Regions from separate parts of the Pantoea phyllosphaerae genome, predicted to be linked through region 3. Evidence: predicted binding sites of a transcription regulator. Region 3 holds the regulator's gene; each other region holds the start of a gene.
The links. The regulator PurR, encoded in region 3, represses purine synthesis genes. The targets are predictions, from matches to a motif close to CANGCAAACGTTTGCNTG.
Positions count from the first base shown of each region.

Region 1: gcvT (glycine cleavage system aminomethyltransferase GcvT) is a predicted target of PurR. The motif match lies at 3,144-3,161, and genes of this name have one in related genera.
Region 2: ACR6A7_RS17840 (nucleobase:cation symporter-2 family protein) is a predicted target of PurR. The motif match lies at 2,863-2,880, and genes of this name have one in related genera.
Region 4: serA (phosphoglycerate dehydrogenase) is a predicted target of PurR. The motif match lies at 2,740-2,757, and genes of this name have one in related genera.

Region 1 is NZ_JBPFDE010000011.1:71,174-75,614, reverse strand. Features, by position in the region: gene gcvP (aminomethyl-transferring glycine dehydrogenase) at 1-1,500, opposite strand, end outside; gene gcvH (glycine cleavage system protein GcvH) at 1,583-1,969, opposite strand; gene gcvT (glycine cleavage system aminomethyltransferase GcvT) at 1,992-3,086, opposite strand; gene ubiI (FAD-dependent 2-octaprenylphenol hydroxylase) at 3,528-4,441, opposite strand, start outside.
Region 2 is NZ_JBPFDE010000015.1:80,640-85,080, reverse strand. Features, by position in the region: gene ACR6A7_RS17845 (AsmA family protein) at 1-1,305, opposite strand, end outside; gene ACR6A7_RS17840 (nucleobase:cation symporter-2 family protein) at 1,426-2,811, opposite strand; gene recG (ATP-dependent DNA helicase RecG) at 2,937-4,441, opposite strand, start outside.
Region 3 is NZ_JBPFDE010000023.1:4,009-8,449, forward strand. Features, by position in the region: gene punC (purine nucleoside transporter PunC) at 143-1,345, opposite strand; gene punR (DNA-binding transcriptional activator PunR) at 1,466-2,371, shown strand; gene purR (HTH-type transcriptional repressor PurR) at 2,368-3,393, opposite strand; gene cydH (cytochrome bd-I oxidase subunit CydH) at 3,679-3,768, shown strand; gene ACR6A7_RS20225 (C40 family peptidase) at 3,816-4,441, opposite strand, start outside.
Region 4 is NZ_JBPFDE010000011.1:63,256-67,696, reverse strand. Features, by position in the region: gene zapA (cell division protein ZapA) at 123-452, shown strand; RNA gene ssrS (6S RNA) at 492-675, shown strand; gene ACR6A7_RS15170 (5-formyltetrahydrofolate cyclo-ligase) at 752-1,345, shown strand; gene serA (phosphoglycerate dehydrogenase) at 1,421-2,659, opposite strand; gene rpiA (ribose-5-phosphate isomerase RpiA) at 2,940-3,599, opposite strand; gene ACR6A7_RS15155 (LysR family transcriptional regulator ArgP) at 3,807-4,441, shown strand, end outside.

The DNA of each region.
Region 1 (4,441 bases), on a different contig from region 3:
CAGATCCTTTTTCTCCAGGCTGTGCATGTAGCGCATCATCTCGGTTTCGCTGTGATGGCGATTAAAGACCGGATGAGTCAGGATGGCGCTCTGACGCTGCAGCGCGGCAGGAATCGCCTGGCTGTCGGCCGCGACGGCGGCGTCCAGCTTGTCGATATCCTGACCGTGCTCGTCGCCCAGCAGAATAGCGAACAGCGCCTGCACATCTTCGCGGCGCGTGGTTTCGTCCAGCGTAATGCCGACCGCGTGATGAATATCGCTGCGCAGGTTGACGCCGAAGCTCTGCGCGCGGTTAAGCACCGCACCTTTATCCTCCACCTCAACCGTCAGGGTGTCGAACCAGCTGTTGTGACGTAGCTTCAGCCCGCCGTTTTGCAGCCCGGCCGCCAGAATCGTCGTCAGACGATGGATGCGAGAGGCGATACGCTTCAGCCCTTTCGGACCGTGATAAACCGCGTAGAGTCCGGCAATATTGGCGAGCAGCACCTGAGAGGTACAGATGTTGGAGTTCGCTTTTTCACGACGGATATGCTGCTCGCGCGTCTGCATCGCCATACGCAGCGCGGTGTTGCCTGCAGCATCGCGCGAGACGCCGATAATGCGGCCCGGCATTGAGCGCTTATGCTCATCGCGGCTGGCAAAAAAGGCGGCGTGCGGACCGCCGTAGCCCATCGGCACGCCGAAGCGCTGCGCCGATCCGAACACGATATCCGCCCCCTGCTTGCCGGGCGCTTCCAGCATCACCAGCGCCATAAAGTCCGCCGCGACGCTGACCACGACTTTGCGGCTTTTCAGCTCGGCGATCAGCGCGCTGTAGTCGTGCGCCTCGCCGGTGGTGCCCACCTGCTGCAGCAGCACGCCGAACAGCGTGTCGTGATCCAGCGCTTTTTCGGCGCGGTCGATAATCAGCTCGAAGCCGAAGGTTTCGGCGCGGGTGCGCACCACGTCCAGCGTTTGCGGATGGATATCGTCGGCGATAAAGAATTTGCCGGCGTTTTTAAGCTTGCTGACGCGCTTCGCCATCGCCATCGCTTCCGCCGCCGCCGTGGCTTCATCCAGCAGCGAGGCGGAGGCGACGTCCAGACCGGTCAGATCGAGCGTCACCTGCTGAAAGTTGAGCAGCGCCTCCAGGCGGCCCTGCGACACTTCCGGCTGATAGGGGGTATAGGCGGTGTACCAGCCCGGATTTTCCAGCATATTGCGCAGGATCACCGGTGGCGTGATCGCCGCGCTGTAGCCCATACCGATCCAGGATTTGTAACGCTGATTCTGACTGGCAATCGCCTTGAGTTCGGCCAGCGCCTGCTGCTCGGTCGCCGCATCGCCCACCGCGGGCGGGCCTGGCAGCTGGATATCGGCGGGCACAATAGTGCCGATCAGCGCGTCCAGCGAGCTGGCGCCGATCGCCTCCAGCATCAAAGCCTGTTGTTCCGGCGAGGGACCGATATGGCGTTCAATAAAGGCGCCGTTGTGTTCGAGCTGGCTCAAAGTCTGGGTCATGTGCAGTCAATCCTGAATCGGGCTGGAGTAGAGAGAAAGCAAGGGATAAAAAGCGGCCAGCGAGGTCTGGCCGCCCTGTTGCTTATTCGTCGATGGAGGCTTTATAGGCGTCCGCGTCCAGCAGCGAATCGAGCTCGGATTCGTCGCTGGCTTTGATTCTGAACAGCCAACCGGCGGCGTAGGGCTCGCTGTTGACCAGCTCCGGCGCATCGCCCAGCGCCTCATTGACGGCGACGATTTCGCCGCTGACGGGCGCATAGATGTCGGACGCGGCCTTGACCGATTCCGCGACGGCGCATTCGTCGCCCGCTGAGTAGCTGTTGCCGACGTCCGGCAGATCGACAAAGACCATGTCGCCTAACAGCTCCTGCGCGTGCTCGGTAATGCCGACGGTAAAGGTGCCATCCGCTTCCTTACGCACCCACTCATGACTGTCACGGTATTTCAATTCATTTGGCACATTGCTCATCGCCCTTTCTCCTGAAAATAGATTACTGAACCGGCTTGCCGCCGCGTACAAAAACAGGTTTGGTTACGTTTACCGGCATTTCGCGCTGGCGGATTTCGACGATAGCGCTTTCGCCGATGCCTGCCGGCACGCGCGCCAGCGCAATGCTGTAGCCGAGCGTCGGCGAGAAGGAGCCGCTGGTGATCACGCCCTGCTGCGGCTGGCCCTGCGCGTCGGTAAAGCGTACCGGCTGGCCGCCGCGCAGCACCCCTTTCTCCGTCATGATCAGGCCAACCAGCTTGTCTGTGCCTTTTTCACGCTGCATCTCCAGCGCGTCGCGCCCAATAAAATCGCGATCGGCTGGCTCCCAGCAGATGGTCCAGCCCATATTGGCCGCCAGCGGCGAGACGCCTTCGTCCATCTCCTGGCCGTAGAGGTTCATGCCCGCTTCCAGACGCAGCGTGTCGCGTGCCCCCAGGCCAGCCGGTTTAACGCCTGCTGCCAGCAGACGCTGCCAGAAATCTGCCGCCGCGGCGGCAGGCAGCGCAATTTCATAGCCCGCTTCGCCGGTGTAGCCGGTAGTGGCGATAAACAGGTCGCCGGACTGCACGCCGAAAAAGGGTTTCATCCCGGCAACCGCTTCGCGCTGCGCCGGGTTGAACAGCGTCTGCGCCTTCTGCTGCGCCTGCGGCCCCTGTACGGCGATAAGCGCCAGGTCGTCGCGCTCGGTCAGCGCCACGCCATAAGCCTGAGCATGCTTGCCGATCCACGCCAGATCCTTCTCGCGCGTGGCCGAGTTGACCACCAGACGGAAAAAATCTTCGCTCATAAAGTAAACAATTAAATCGTCAATGACGCCACCGGAGGCGTTCAACATGCCGGTGTAGAGCGCTTTGCCAGGCTGCGTCAGGCGAGCAACGTCGTTCGCCAGCAGATATCGCAGGAAGTCGCGCGTCTGCGCGCCGTGCAGATCGACGATAGTCATATGCGACACGTCGAACATCCCGGCGTCCTGACGCACGGCATGGTGTTCGTCAATTTGCGAACCGTAGTGCAGCGGCATCATCCAGCCGTGGAAGTCGACCATGCGGGCGCCGCAGGCCTGATGCTGTTCAAACAAAGGGGTTTGCTGAGTCATAACCATCCTGTCGCGAAGCGGGTAAGTTTCGGGCGGGCGTCAGCCTGCTTATCGCCCGGCGCAAACGTTCTCTTTTCCCTGACGTTATCATTGAAAAGACGATTTAACCATAAGCTGTACAGGGTCGAATTGAAGCATGGCTTTTAAGCGCCGCGCAAAGACGACAGCATAATTAACTGCGTTTTTGTGATTTACCACGCAGAAAAGAGGTTCATCGCCGTTATACGCAGCAAGATAATCAGCAGTGGCGCGCAAAATGTTAAAAACGCGCCTGGCAGAGGAAGGCATGAGACAAATAAAACTAATGCGAAGAGAGGGGTGAAATTAGAATAAATCAAACGAGGCGCGCTAAAGGTGCAGCCCTGCTCGCTTTTGGTGCAGGCTGAGCAAAAGGCGTAAAAAAGCCAGCGCGAAGCTGGCTTCGAGAAGACGCCGCGCGGCTTAGCGCAGCCAGGCAGGCATATCGTGCAGCCCCATCGCCTGACGCAGCATCGTGGGTTTGACGCCGGGCAGCGTATCCGCCAGCTTCAGCCCCAAATCGCGCAGCAGCTTTTTCGCCGGATGAGTGCCGGCGAACAGCTCGCGGAAGCCCTGCATGCTCGCCAGCATCAGCGCCGCGCTGTGTTTGCGGCTGCGCTCGTAGCGACGCAGATAGAGATGCTGGCCGATATCCTTGCCCTGCTGGTGCAGGCGGCGGATTTCGCCAATCAGCTCTGCGGCGTCCATAAAGCCGAGATTCACGCCCTGCCCCGCCAGCGGATGAATGGTATGTGCGGCGTCGCCCACCAGCGCCAGACGATGCGCCGCGAAATTACGGGCGTAGCGCGCCATCAGCGGAAAAGATTTACGCTCGCTCGCCAGTTCACAGAGGCCGAGGCGCATATCGAACGCCACCGCCAGCTGCTGATTGAAGAGCGCCTGCGGCATGCTCTCCAGCCGACTCGCCTCCTGCGGCGAGAGCGACCAGACGATTGAGCTCAGGTGCGGATCCTGCATCGGCAGGAACGCCAGAATGCCGTCGCCGTGGAAGACCTGGCGCGCCACCGCGTCATGCGGCTGCTCGGTGCGGATATTCGCCACCAGCGCATGGTGATCGTAATCCCAGAAGGTCAACGGAATATCGGCTTTGTTGCGCAGCCAGGAGTTGGCCCCGTCCGCGGCGATCAGCAGGCGCGCGGTCAGCATGGTGCCATCCTGCAGGGTCACAAAAGCTTCGTTTTCGCCGAACGCCACCTGCTGCAGCTGCGAAGGCGCCATAAGGGTAACGTCGCTGCAGCGGCTGGCGCGCTGCCAGAGGGCGCTGTGTATCGCCGGATTTTCGACAATGTGTCCCAGATGGGTCACTCCCTGCTGCT
Region 2 (4,441 bases), on a different contig from region 3:
GTTAAGACTCAGCTTGCCTGACCAGATCCCCCACTGATGCTGACGCGCCAGCAGCAGATTTTCGCCGCTGCCCTCCAGCGAGGTCATCTGAAACGGAAACGCCGGATTGATATCGATGATCAGGTTGCGATTAGAGGTGAAGCGTCGCACCTCCAGCGAATCGAGCCAGGTCGGCAGCGCCGCCTGCCAGCGATCGCGCCACGTTTCCGGCAGCGTATATTCCAGTCCGGCGACCGCCAGATTATTCAGCGTCAGGCGCTTGTCGCTGCGGCTCCAGCGGCCGTCGGCGCGGATCACGCCATTGGCCCAGCGCGAGCTAAACTGGGTCAACGCGATACCCTGCGGCGACAGGTCGAGATTGAGGATCGGATCGTTAAGCTCAAAGCGTCCGTTGATAAAGTTGCTGGCGTTCAGCGCGATCGAACCGTCGTCGCTGCGCCAGTCATCGCCTTGCCAGGTCAGGTTTTTCAGCGTCAGATCGAGATCGGTAACCGCCCAGTCCGGACCCTGCAGGCGCGCATCGGTCATATCCAGACGATTAATGGTAACGGAAGGCAGCGCCTGAATTGGCCGCAGGAAGTCCGTCAGGCTCTGGGCGGTTTGCAGGCGAATATCGTTGAGGCGAAGCTGGTGGATCAGCCAGTTGCCCTGCGCGTCGCGCTCGGCGCTGCCGGTCATCGAACCGCGCGCCAGATCGGCGCCGACGTTGCTGAAGAGCATGCGACCCTGCGCTACGCTGCCCTGAATCAGGACGTTAGCGCCCGACACCTTGTTCAGCGTCAGGCCGCCAGCGCTCATCTGAAACTGCGCGTCGCTGCCCAGCATGCTCTTCGTCGTGGGTTTCCATGGCATAACGCCGCCGTTTACCCGCTGAGCCGTAAGCGGAAGCGGCGAGTCTGGACTGTCTATGCGCATATTATTCAGCTGCAGGCGTCCTGCCTGGAAAGGCAGCGCGTCGCCAGGCGTCAGGTTTGCCAGATTCACCGCGCCGTCGCGCAGCTCGATGCTGCCGAAGTGCAGCGGATCGCTGAACTGCAGCAGCGCGAATCCGAGATCGACGCGCTTCGCCACCACGGCGGCTGGCTGGCCGTCATGACCAAAGGTAACGTTGTCGAGAATGATGTGCGAAGGCGAGGAAAAGTTGTGCTCTATCTTACTGATGGAGAGATGCCAGGCCGTTTTATCGCTCACGTAGCGGCTGAACCAGCCTGCGCCCCACTGCGTCTGCAGCAGAACGTAGATCACCACCAGGGTCAGCACCAGCAGCAATAGTACCGTAAGAAAAAATTTTCCAAGAAATTTCATTGTATCCATCCCGCCATCTTTCCGGTCAGTGCTTGTTATGCCTGAATTACCGTTGTAGCTCAACAGCCTGGATGTAAATACGAATAAATAGCAGAGGCGGGCCGCCGCCCGCCGGAGAGGTTACTTTTCCTGCGGAAAGATCAGGTTCAGCACGATGGCGGTGATGCCGCCTGCGGCGATGCCGGAAGAGAGCAGGGTCTTCAGCCAGTCTGGCGCGAACTGCAGGATCAGCGGCTGCTGTGATACGCCCAGCCCGACCGCAAGCGACAGCGCGATAATCATAATCGCACGGCGGTTCAGCGGCTCGCGCGACACGATGCGTACGCCGGAGGCGGCGATGGTGCCGAACATGACGATGGTCGCGCCACCCAGCACCGGTTCCGGAATATGCTGCACAAAACCGCTCACCGCTGGAAACAGACCCAGCACGATCAGCATTAGCGCGACCACAAAGCCGACGTAGCGGCTGGCGACGCCGGTCAGCTGGATAACGCCGTTGTTCTGGCCAAAACAGGAGTTGGGAAAGGTATTAAACAGCGCGGAGACAAATGAGTTCAGCCCGTTCGCCAGCACACCGCCTTTCAGACGCTGCATATAGAGCGGACCGCTCACCGGCTGCTCTGAAACATCCGAGGTCGCGGTAATATCGCCGATCGTCTCCAGTGAGGTGACCATAAACACCAGCATCAGCGGCACCAGCAGGTTCCAGTCGAAGCCCAGCCCATAATAGAGGGGCGTCGGCACTGCGACCAGCGGCTGGCTGGTCGGCGCGGCGGTTGGCGGCAGCATATCCATCAGCCAGGCGGCGAGATAGCCGATCGCCATGGCGATAACCAGCGACGCGACGCGCAGATAAGGATTGCGCTGACGGTTGAGCAGGATGATCACCGCCAGCACCACGCCCGCCAGCAGCAGGTTTTTCGGCGCGCCGAAGCTGTGATCGTTCATCGCGGCGAAGCCGCCGCCAATAGAGGTCAGGCCGACCTGAATCAGCGACAGGCCGATAATCATCACTACAATGCCGGAGACCAGCGGAGTGATAATGCGGCGCGCCAGGTGCAGAACGCGCGACAGCACCATTTCAGTACAGGAGGCCACCATCAGCGTGCCGAACAGCGCCGCCATCATGGTCGGCACGTCGGCGCCGCCGTTTTTCAGCGCCATGCCGCCCATAATCAGGGGCGTGACAAAGTTGAAGCTGGTGCCCTGAATCGACAGCAGGCCCGAGCCAACCGGGCCCCAGGTTTTAATCTGCAGTAGCGAGGCGACGCCGGAGGCGAACAGCGACATGCTGATAATGTGCTGCGTATCCTGCGCAGGCAGGCCCAGCGCCTGACAAATCAGCAGCGCGGGCGTGATGACCGCCACAAACATCGCCAGCAGATGCTGACCGGCGGCAAACAGCGTTTGCGGCAGCGGCGGACGATCCTCAAGACGGTAAATCAGTTCGCTCTGGCGCGGCGGCGTCGATGTAGGGTGTGTGACGTCTGGTTGATTAACGGACATAAAGTGGCTTCCCGGTCTGTGAAGAGGGGGATTTTAAACCGCTGATGGCTGAAAGCAATCGTTTGCCAGCCTTTATCTTATGCGCGTCCAGGCGCAAGCGCAGTCAGATCAGAGAGGAGAGGGAATCAGACGTTGGTATAGCGTGCAGTTTCCGGCAGCCAGCGCTCGATCAGCGCCTTCGCCTGTTCAGGATAGTGCTGGTGGATATGGCGCGCCACGCGCTGTACATCCGGCACCATCGCCTGATCGCGCAGCAGATCCGCTACCTTAAACTCGGCGTTGCCGGTCTGGCGCGTGCCCAGCAGCTCGCCCGGACCGCGAATCTCCAGATCGTGCTGGGCGATGACGAAGCCGTCGTTGCTGTCGCGCAGCACCTGCAAACGACGCTGCGCGGTTTTGCTCAGCGGCGCTTTGTAGAGCAATACGCAGTGCGACGCCACTGCGCCGCGCCCGACGCGTCCGCGCAGCTGATGCAGCTGCGCCAGCCCCAGGCGTTCCGGGTTTTCGATAATCATCAGGCTGGCGTTAGGCACGTCGACCCCGACTTCAATCACCGTGGTCGCCACCAGCAGCTGCATCTCATTGGCCTTGAAGGCTGCCATGACCGCCTGCTTCTCTGCGGGCTTCATGCGGCCGTGTACCAGACCAATATTCAGGTCGGGCAGCGCGACTTTCAGGGCTTCCCAGCTCGCTTCCGCTGCCTGTGCCTCCAGCAGATCGGACTCTTCGATCAGCGTGCAGACCCAGTAAGCCTGGCGGCCATCCTGGCAGGCGTGCCGCACGCGGGCGATGATGTCATCGCGGCGGCTGTCGGGGATAGCGACGGTGGTGACCGGCGTACGGCCCGGCGGCAGCTCGTCAATGGTCGAGGTATCGAGATCGGCGTAGGCGGTCATCGCCAGGGTGCGCGGAATCGGCGTCGCGGTCATAATCAGCTGATGCGGATGGAAGCCCTGCTCTTCGCCTTTCTCCCACAGCGCCAGCCGCTGATGCACGCCGAAACGATGCTGCTCGTCGATAATCACCAGCGCCAGGCCGTTGAACTGCACCTGCTCCTGAAACAGCGCATGCGTGCCGACCACCATCGCCACCTGTCCGCTGGCGATCGCCTCCTGCTGCGCCTGTCGCGCTTTGCCTTTCTGTTTGCCAGCCAGCCAGCCGACTTCGATGCCCAGCGGCGCAAACCAGCTGCGGAAGTTACTGGCGTGCTGCTCTGCCAGCAGCTCGGTGGGCGCCATCAGTGCCACCTGTTTACCGTGGGCGATGACGTCGAGCGCCGCCAGCGCCGCGACCAGGGTTTTACCGGATCCCACGTCGCCCTGCACCAGGCGCATCATTGGGAAATCGTTGGTCAGATCGCGCTCAATCTCCTGCACCACGCGTTTTTGCGCGTTGGTCGGTGAGAAGGGCAATGCAGCCAGCAGTTTGTCGCTCAGCGTATGGCGCGGCGCCATCGGCAGCGCGTAATAGCGCTGCGCGCCGGCGCGTACCGCCAGCATGCTGAGGTTGTGCGCCAGCAGCTCTTCCAGGATCAGACGACGCTGCGCCGGATGGCGGCCATGCTCCAGCTCGCTCAGGCGCAGGTCCGGCGGCGGACGATGCAGCGTGCGCAGCGCCTCCGGCAGGCTAA
Region 3 (4,441 bases):
ACCATCCGGGCGATAAGCCTCGCCTAATAATAGAACAATTATGTTATTGATTTGTTGCAGATTTATTGACCCGATTGAGTATATGCTCAACCAGGTCAGTATTCAACGACTTATTGTTAGGGCGCTAACTATAAAAGTTGCCTTAGTGATTATCCTGGCAGGGAGTGGTAACGCGGACAATATCCATTTGTGCGCTGGCGCGTCGCTGCCAGACGTAGCCCGCTATCGCCAGCGCGATAGTGGCGACCATAATCAGCGTAGTCATCAGCAGCGGCTGTTGTAAACCTGCGGAGACCGCGAGGCTGGCAAGGAAGCAGAGGCCAAGCTGCAGGGTATTCTGCAGCGCCGCGGCTTTACCGGTGGCGTGCGGGAAGGGCAGCAGCGCATTCGACACCACGATTGGGTAGATCGCGCCGTTCGCCAGCGCCATGCCGCAGAAGGGCGCAAGCAGGGCAATCAGGTTGTGGCTTCCGCCGAGGGCCACGGCGAACAGCGTCGCCACGCTCAGGCTGTAAAGCGCCAGCAGCAACGGGAGGAGCTGCGCGCCACCAAAACGGTTGAGCAGCGCGCGGCAGCCAAATCCGCCCAGCAGAAAGGCGATGGTTTGCGGAATATAGCTCAGGCCGATATCCGCCGGCGTCAGGCCTGCATCGGCGAGAATAAAGGGCGAACCGGTCAGCCAGGCGAAAAAGCTGGCGGAGCAGGCGGCATAGATCAATACGTTGCCGCCATAGACGCCGGAGCGCAGCAGCGAGAAAAAGCCGGGCTGCTCGCTCGCCTCTTTGGCCGCCGGGCGGCTGGCGGGCAGGCGCAGCGTGACCAGCATCAGCGCCACGCCGGTCAGCGTCAGCACCAGAAAGATCGAACGCCAGTGAAAATGGCTAATCAGCCAGGCGCCGAGCAGCGGCGCCAGCGCGGGCGAAAGCGCCACCAGCGGCATAATGGTGGCGAACACCTTATTAGCGCGCGCGCGTGGGTAGCGATCTACCACCAGCGCCTGCCAGCTCACCGCCGCGGCGCAGACGCCGATGGCCTGAACAAAGCGCAGCGCCAGCATCAGCACCGCATTCTCCACCCACAGCATGCCGGCGCAGCCAAGCGCGAATAACCCCAGCCCCATCAGCAGAACCGGTTTGCGGCCGATGCGGTCGGAAAGCGGGCCCCAGAAAAGCTGGCCGATGGCGAAGCCCGCCAGGAAGAGGCTCATACTGGCGCTGATAATGCCGGGCGAGGTATTAAAGCTGATCTGCATCGCGCCGAAGGCGGGCAGATACATATCGGTCGCCAGAAAGCCCAGCATGCTGAGCAGAGCGAGGTAGGGCAGAAATCCTTTTGATGACAGCATGATTTTTACTCTCATATTTCGACAGGCAGGTTAAACGCGGCAGAGTGTAAAAGGGTGCGCCCGTTACTGTGAAACGTTAATATTTGCAGAGTGCTGTGAAAATTTTTGAAAGGAAAAAGCATGTGGTCCGAATATACGCTTGAGGTGGTAGACGCCGTGGCGCGCACCGGCAGTTTCAGCGCCGCCGCGCAGGAGCTGCATCGCGTGCCCTCTGCCGTCAGCTATACGGTGCGTCAGCTGGAAACCTGGCTGGCGGTGCCGCTGTTTGAGCGACAGCATCGCGACGTGGCGTTGACCGCCGCTGGCGAGCATTTTGTGCGTGAAGGGCGCGAGGTTATCAAAAAAATGCTCGCCACCCGCAGGCAGTGCCAGCAGCTGGCTAACGGCTGGCGCGGGCAGCTTAGCATCGCCGTCGATCGCATTGTGAAGCTGCCGCGCAGCCGCCAGCTGGTGACTGATTTCTATCGCCACTTTCCCGATATGGAACTGCACATCAGCTATGAGGTGTTTAACGGCGTCTGGGACGCGCTGGCCGACGGGCGCGTTGAGGTGGCGATCGGCGCCACTCAGGCGATCCCGGTCGGCGGGCGCTTCTCCTTTCGCGATATGGGGGCGCTGAACTGGCGCTGCGTCGTGGCGCGCCACCATCCGCTGACGCACCAGCCGCAGCTCGACGACGATGCGCTGCGCGCCTGGCCATCGCTGGTGCTGGAGGATACCTCGCGCGCGCTGCCGCGCCGCATGACCTGGACGCTGGACAACCAGCGGCGTCTGGTGGTGCCGGACTGGCAGGCGGGGCTGGCGTGCGTACTGGATGGCTTATGCGTGGCGATGATGCCGGGCCATCTGGCGCGGCCGCTGCTGGATAAGGGCGAGCTGGCAGAGCTGGCGCTGCCTGCGCCTTTTCCGGAAAGCCCCTGCTGCGTGAGCTGGTCGGAGGCGCACGCATCGCCGGCGCTCAGCTGGCTGCTCAGCTATCTCGGCGATGCGCAAACGCTCAACCAGGAGTGGTTAAGCGAGGATTAACGGCGATAGTCGCGGAACGGGCCGTCGCCGACTGAGCGGCGCTCAATCAGCGTAGGACGCACTTCGATGGTCTGCGACACTTCGCGTTTGCTGGTAATGCGATCGAGCAGCATCTCCAGCGCCTTCTCGCCCAGTTCGGCTTTCGGCTGATGCACGGTGGTCAGCGCCGGCGTGAAGTAGCGCGCGTTGCGCACATTGTCATAGCCGATCACCGAAATATCCTGCGGCACGCGCAGGCCCATCTCGTCGGCGGCGCAGATCGCGCCCATCGCCATAATATCGCCGCCGCAGAAGATCGCCGTCGGGCGCTGCTTCTGCTGCAGGATCTGCTGCATCGCCTGGTAGCCCGACTCCGGCTCGAAATCGCCCTGTACGATCCACTCGGGACGCACCGAGATGCCCGCTTCCTCCAGCGCTTGCAAAAAGCCCGCGTGGCGTCCGCCGCCGGTGTTGCGCTCCAGCTGGCCAGGAATCGCTCCGATATCGCGATGGCCGCGTTCAATCAGATAGCGTCCCGCCAGATAGCCGCCCTGAAAAGCGTTGTCGAGCACGGTGTCGGTAAAGTCGCCGCGCGATTCACCCCAGTCCATCACCACCATCGGAATATTGCGGTTCTCTTCCAGCATCTTCAGCAGATCGTCCGGATACTCGGAGCACATGACCAGCAGGCCGTCGACGCGCTTCTGCGCCATCATCGACAGATAGGCGCGCTGCTTCTGCAGATCGTTGTGGGCGTTGCCGAGAATTAAGGTATAGCCCCGCTCGAAGCAGTGATGCTCAACCGCTTCGATGATTTCCGCAAAATAGGGGGCTTCGCTGGAGGTAGCCAGCAGCCCCAGCGTTTTGGTGTGGTTAACCTTCAGGCTGCGCGCCACAGCGCTGGGCGAATAGTGTAATTCCTGAATCGCCTGCCAGACGGCGTTGCGCGTCTCTTCCGCAACGAAGCGCGTTTTATTGATCACGTGAGAAACGGTGGTGGTGGAGACACCCGCGCGCTTCGCGACATCTTTGATTGTTGCCATTAAAAAGAGACTCCAGAACTTATCAATAAGCTACTGATAAGCATAATGTTAAACGTTTGCGTCCGCTAAGAGAGTTTTCTGTTAATTCGCTACAGTTTTTGTCGGTGAAATACTCACTGGGCAGGACAAAACAGGGGCTGTTGCGTGCGAACGGCACGGGCGTTGCGTCAGTTGCGCAACAGAGCCGGGGATTCTAACAAGGCTTGCGGGATAAAACGAGATTTTTACCGGCAACTATGGGAAAATCACACAAGACCCTGACAATTGTAAGGATAAGGAGAGGTAATGAGCACCGATTTAAAACTGGCGTTGATGACCACCGGCGCGGCACTGCTGATGATTGTGGCCTTTAGTTTTACCGCCGTCATGCACTAACAGACAGCCATAAAAAAACCGGGATTATCCCGGTTTTTTTATGGCGCTTAGCGAATGGTTTTCGGCGTCATCACCCGGCGCGCGCCGATGTAGTGACGCTGCCAGTAATCATCCGAAAGCCCGCTAATCTGGATATCTTTACCAGTGCGCGGCGACTGAATGAATTTGCCGTTGCCGAGATAAACCCCGACGTGGTCAGCGGTGCCGCGGCCGTTGATGCGAAAGAAGACCAGATCGCCTTTCTCCAGCGACTCGCGCTTCACCGGCGCAGCGTCGCGCAGATGGTACATTTCGTTGGCGGTGCGCGGAATTCTGAATTTTACCAGGTCTTTATAGGCGTACCAGACGAGGCCGCTGCAGTCGAAACCGGTGTGCGGTGACGTACCGCCCCACTGATAAGGTTTGCCGAGCTGACCCATCAGCTTGGTCATCGCCGTTTCGCGTGCTTTCTGGTAGCGCAGGCGATGGGACTTGCTCATTTTGAGGGTGGAAGTGGCGTCGGCATCCAGCGGCGTGAGAGGAGTGGCTTTTGCGGTGGTCAGCGTGCGCTGGCGGCCATAGCGTTTGCGAGAGGATTTCAGGGTTTTTTTCGTGTCGGCGGCGGAAGCGGAAAGCTTAGCCGTTTCAATCTTCTTCTGCTTTTTCAGTTTGAGTTTTTGCGCAGTAGAAGAGC
Region 4 (4,441 bases), on a different contig from region 3:
GCTGCCTCAAGGTTTCCAGAAAAGGGGTTGTAACTTATTTCGCGGGTCTATATAGTTGCCCGCCTCCCAAGGCATTGAGCCCAAAGGGAGCTGCGGGCGAAGTAATCAGTCAGGAAGGTGGCATGTCTGCACAACCAGTAGATATACAAATTTTTGGTCGTTCATTGAGAGTGAATTGTCCGCCTGAACAGCAAGATGCGCTGAATGCGGCTGCCGATGACCTCAATCAACGGTTGCAAGATTTAAAAGTTCGCACTAGAGTCACAAATACCGAGCAACTGGTGTTCATCGCCGCGTTAAACATTTGCCATGAACTGGCGCAAGAGAAAATGAAAACGCGCGATTATGCTGCTAATATGGAACAACGTATCCGTATTCTGCAGCAGACGATTGAACAGGCTCTTGTAGAGCAAGGTCGCATAACCGACCGCCAGGGTGCGAAATTCGAATAATACTTCATGGTTGCTGCGCAGCAGCAACGGTGAAGTCCAGTTTCTCTGAGATGTTTGCAAGCGGGCCAGTCCCCTGAGCCGATATTTCATACCAACAGAGTGTGGCGCTCTGTAACCTGTGAGCATGCTCGGTTCGTCCGAGAAGCCTGATGGTTGCGACGGCACATTCACCTTGAACCAAGGGTTCAAGGGTTACAGCCTGCGGCGGCATCTCGGAGATCTCCTTCTGTTCTGCATCTGTCTTTCCCCGTTATGAATGATATAGTTGCTTAATCAGCGACTATATCAACGGGGTTCTCGTGTCCCAGCCCTCTCAGCTCGATCGCCACCATATCCGCCAGCACGTGCGCCATTTGCGCCGCGCCCTGACGCCTGAGCAGCAGGAACAGGCCGCCGATCTGATGGCGGAGCACGCCGTTAACTTCGCCCCTCTTGCCAACGCCAGCCATATCGCGCTCTTTTTATCGGTAGACGGCGAACTCAATACCCGGCCGCTTATCGCTAAGCTGTGGCAGCAGAAAAAGCAGGTTTATCTGCCGGTGCTGCACCCTTTCTCCGCTGGCCAGCTGCTGTTTCTGCGCTATACGCCGGAAACCGCGCTAACGCCGAATAAACTGCGTATTCCTGAACCGCCGCTTGATATCCGCCAGCTGATTACGCTGGATCGGCTGGATGTGATGATGGTGCCGCTGGTGGCCTTTGACAGCAGCGGGCAGCGGCTCGGCATGGGCGGCGGCTTTTACGACCGCACCCTGCAGAACTGGCGTCAGCACGGTTTTTTACCGGTGGGCGTGGCGCATGACTGCCAGCACGTAGAGCAGTTGCCCGCAGAGGAGTGGGATGTGCCCCTGCCCGCCGTACTGACGCCGTCGCGCCTGTGGCAGTGGGAATAGCGGGAGTGAGCCTGTGGCGGAAAAGAAAGGGCCGTCTGCGAAAAAGGCAGACGGCCCGGTTTCAGTAAAGCGAAATCAGTAGAGCAGACGGGCGCGAATGGTGCCCGGAATCCTCTTCATCAGCTGCAGCGCTTTGTCCGCCCGATCCTGCGGCGCATCAATGTCAATCACCACGTAGCCCATCATTGGCGAGGTTTGCAGGAACTGCGCAGCGATGTTGATGCCCTGCTCGGCAAAGATCTGGTTGATTGCCGTCAGCACGCCCGGACGGTTTTCATGAATGTGCAGCAGACGACTGGCGCTGGCGCCGTGCATCGGCAGCGACACTTCCGGAAAGTTGACCGCCGAGAGCGTTGAGCCGTTATCAGAATATTTAGCCAGCTTGCCCGCTACTTCGATACCGATATTCTCCTGCGCCTCCTGGGTCGAACCGCCGATGTGCGGCGTCAGGATCACGTTATCGAACTCGCACAGCGGCGAATTAAAGGGTTCGCTGTTGGTCGCGGGCTCAAGCGGGAAAACGTCGATCGCGGCGCCCGCCAGATGTTTGCTACTCAGCGCGTCGCACAGCGCCGGAATATCGACCACGGTGCCGCGCGAAGCGTTGATCAGCAACGCGCCCTTCTTCATCTGCGCCAGCTCCTGCGCGCCGATCATATCCTGCGTCGAGGGCGTTTCCGGCACGTGCAGGCTGACCACATCGCTCATATTCAGCAGGTCGGCCAGGTGGCGCACCTGCGTGGCATTACCAAGCGGCAGTTTGTTTTCAATGTCGTAGAAAAAGACGTGCATGCCCAGGCTTTCAGCCAGTACGCCAAGCTGCATGCCAATATGGCCATAGCCGACGATACCAAGCTTTTTGCCGCGCGCCTCAAACGAGCCGACGGCGTTTTTGTTCCAGATGCCGCGATGCGCCTTGGCGTTTGCTTCAGGGATGCCGCGCAGCATCAGCAGCATTTCGCCGATAACCAGTTCGGCGACCGAGCGGGTATTAGAGAACGGCGCGTTGAACACGGGAATGCCGCGCGTTGCCGCTGCGTTAAGATCGACCTGGTTGGTGCCGATGCAGAAACAGCCCACGGCGACCAGTTTTTCCGCCGCGGCAAAAATCTCTTCCGTCAGCTGGGTGCGGGAGCGGATGCCGATGAAGTGCGCATCCCGAATGGAGGCTTTCAGCGCTTCGTCATCCAGCGCGCCTTTATGGAATTCGATGTTGGTGTAACCCGCCGCGCGCAGATTTTCCAGCGCGCTCTGGTGAACGCCTTCCACCAGCAGGAACTTAATCTTGTCTTTTTCCAGTGATACCTTTGCCATTTCCCCGACCCTATTGTGATTTCAACAATGGCCGCCATAAGCGCGCCTTCTGTCAAAATATCAAAATTTACGCCTGCGGCAATACAACCGTTTGCCTTGCGGCCAGCATGGGGAAGCCTGAGCCCAGCACATTGCCGCACAAAATCGGGGGCTGAACCGCGAACAAAGAACGAACCTGCTGTGGATGTCGGTTATGTGACATAAGTCACCGAATTTAGGCGGCGAAAGAAAAGATGTTTTGCGCAGGGAAATAACCGGCGCGCTTATCGCGCCGGACAGATCATTTTTCGATGGTTTTTACGCCGTCCGGCGTGCCGATCAGCGCAATATCAGCGCCGCGCGTAGCAAACAGGCCAACGGTGACCACGCCGGGCAGCGCGTTGATGCTTTTTTCCAGCGCGACAGGATCGAGAATCGTCAGGTTATGCACGTCGAGAATAATATTGCCGTTGTCGGTGACGACATGCTGGCGATACTCCGGCAGGCCGCCGAGCTTAACCAGCTCGCGGGCGACGAAGGCGCGCGCCATTGGGATCACCTCGACCGGCAGCGGGAAGCGCCCCAGCACGTCCACCTCTTTCGAGGCGTCGGCGATACAGATGAACTTGCGCGCGACGGCCGCCACGATCTTCTCGCGCGTCAGGGCCGCGCCGCCGCCTTTAATCATCTGCATCTGCGGGTTGATCTCATCCGCGCCGTCGACATAGATCGCCAGATCGTCGATCTCATTGAGATCAAAGACCGGAATGCCAAGCGCTTTCAGCTTCAGCGTCGAGGCTTCCGAGCTGGAAACCGCGCCTTCAATCTGCTGTTTCATCGTGGCGAGCGCGTCGATAAAGTGCGCGGCGGTGGAGCCAGTGCCGACGCCGACGACAGTACCCGGCTGCACATATTTCAGTGCAGCCCAGCCTACGGCTTTTTTCAGTTCATCCTGGGTCATGATATGTTTAAAACCTGTGCGACAACGAAGTGCGCGTAGTATAAAGCAACGCCTGCCGAATGTGCGCGGCTGTTTCCGCTGACGTGATCGCTTTGGAAGCCACTCCGCAAAAAAAGCGACGCGCGGCGCAGGGAAAGCCCCTTCGACGCGCGCCAGATGCATTTTTTGTGGCATAGTATCGTCCACCCTGAAGGAGAGAGAACAACAATGAAACGCCCGGATTATCGAACGCTTCAGGCGCTGGATGCAGTGATTCGCGAACGCGGCTTTGAGCGCGCCGCACAAAAGTTATGCATTACGCAGTCGGCCGTATCGCAGCGTATCAAGCAGCTGGAGAACCTGTTCGGCCAGCCGCTGCTGGTGCGTACCGTGCCGCCGCGCCCTACAGAGCAGGGTCAGAAGCTGCTGGCGCTGCTGCATCAGGTCGAGCTGCTGGAAGAGGAGTGGCTAAGCGATGAGAACGGCGGCACCACGCCGCTGCTGCTGTCGCTGGCGGTTAACGCCGACAGTCTGGCGACCTGGCTGCTGCCTGCGCTGAAGGATGTGCTGGCGGACTCGCCGGTGCGCCTTAATTTGCAGGTCGAAGATGAAACCCGCACGCAGGAACGGCTGCGCCGCGGCGAAGTGGTGGGCGCGGTCAGTATTCAGCCGCAGCCGCTGCCGAGCTGCCTGGTCGATCAGCTTGGCGCGCTCGACTATCTGTTCGTCGCCTCGCCGGAGTTCGCCGCGCGCTACTTCCCCAACGGCGTCACCCGCTCGGCGCTGCTCAAAGCGCCAGCGGTCGCTTTCGACCATCTCGACGATATGCATCAGGCCTTTTTACAGCAGAATTTCGATCTGTC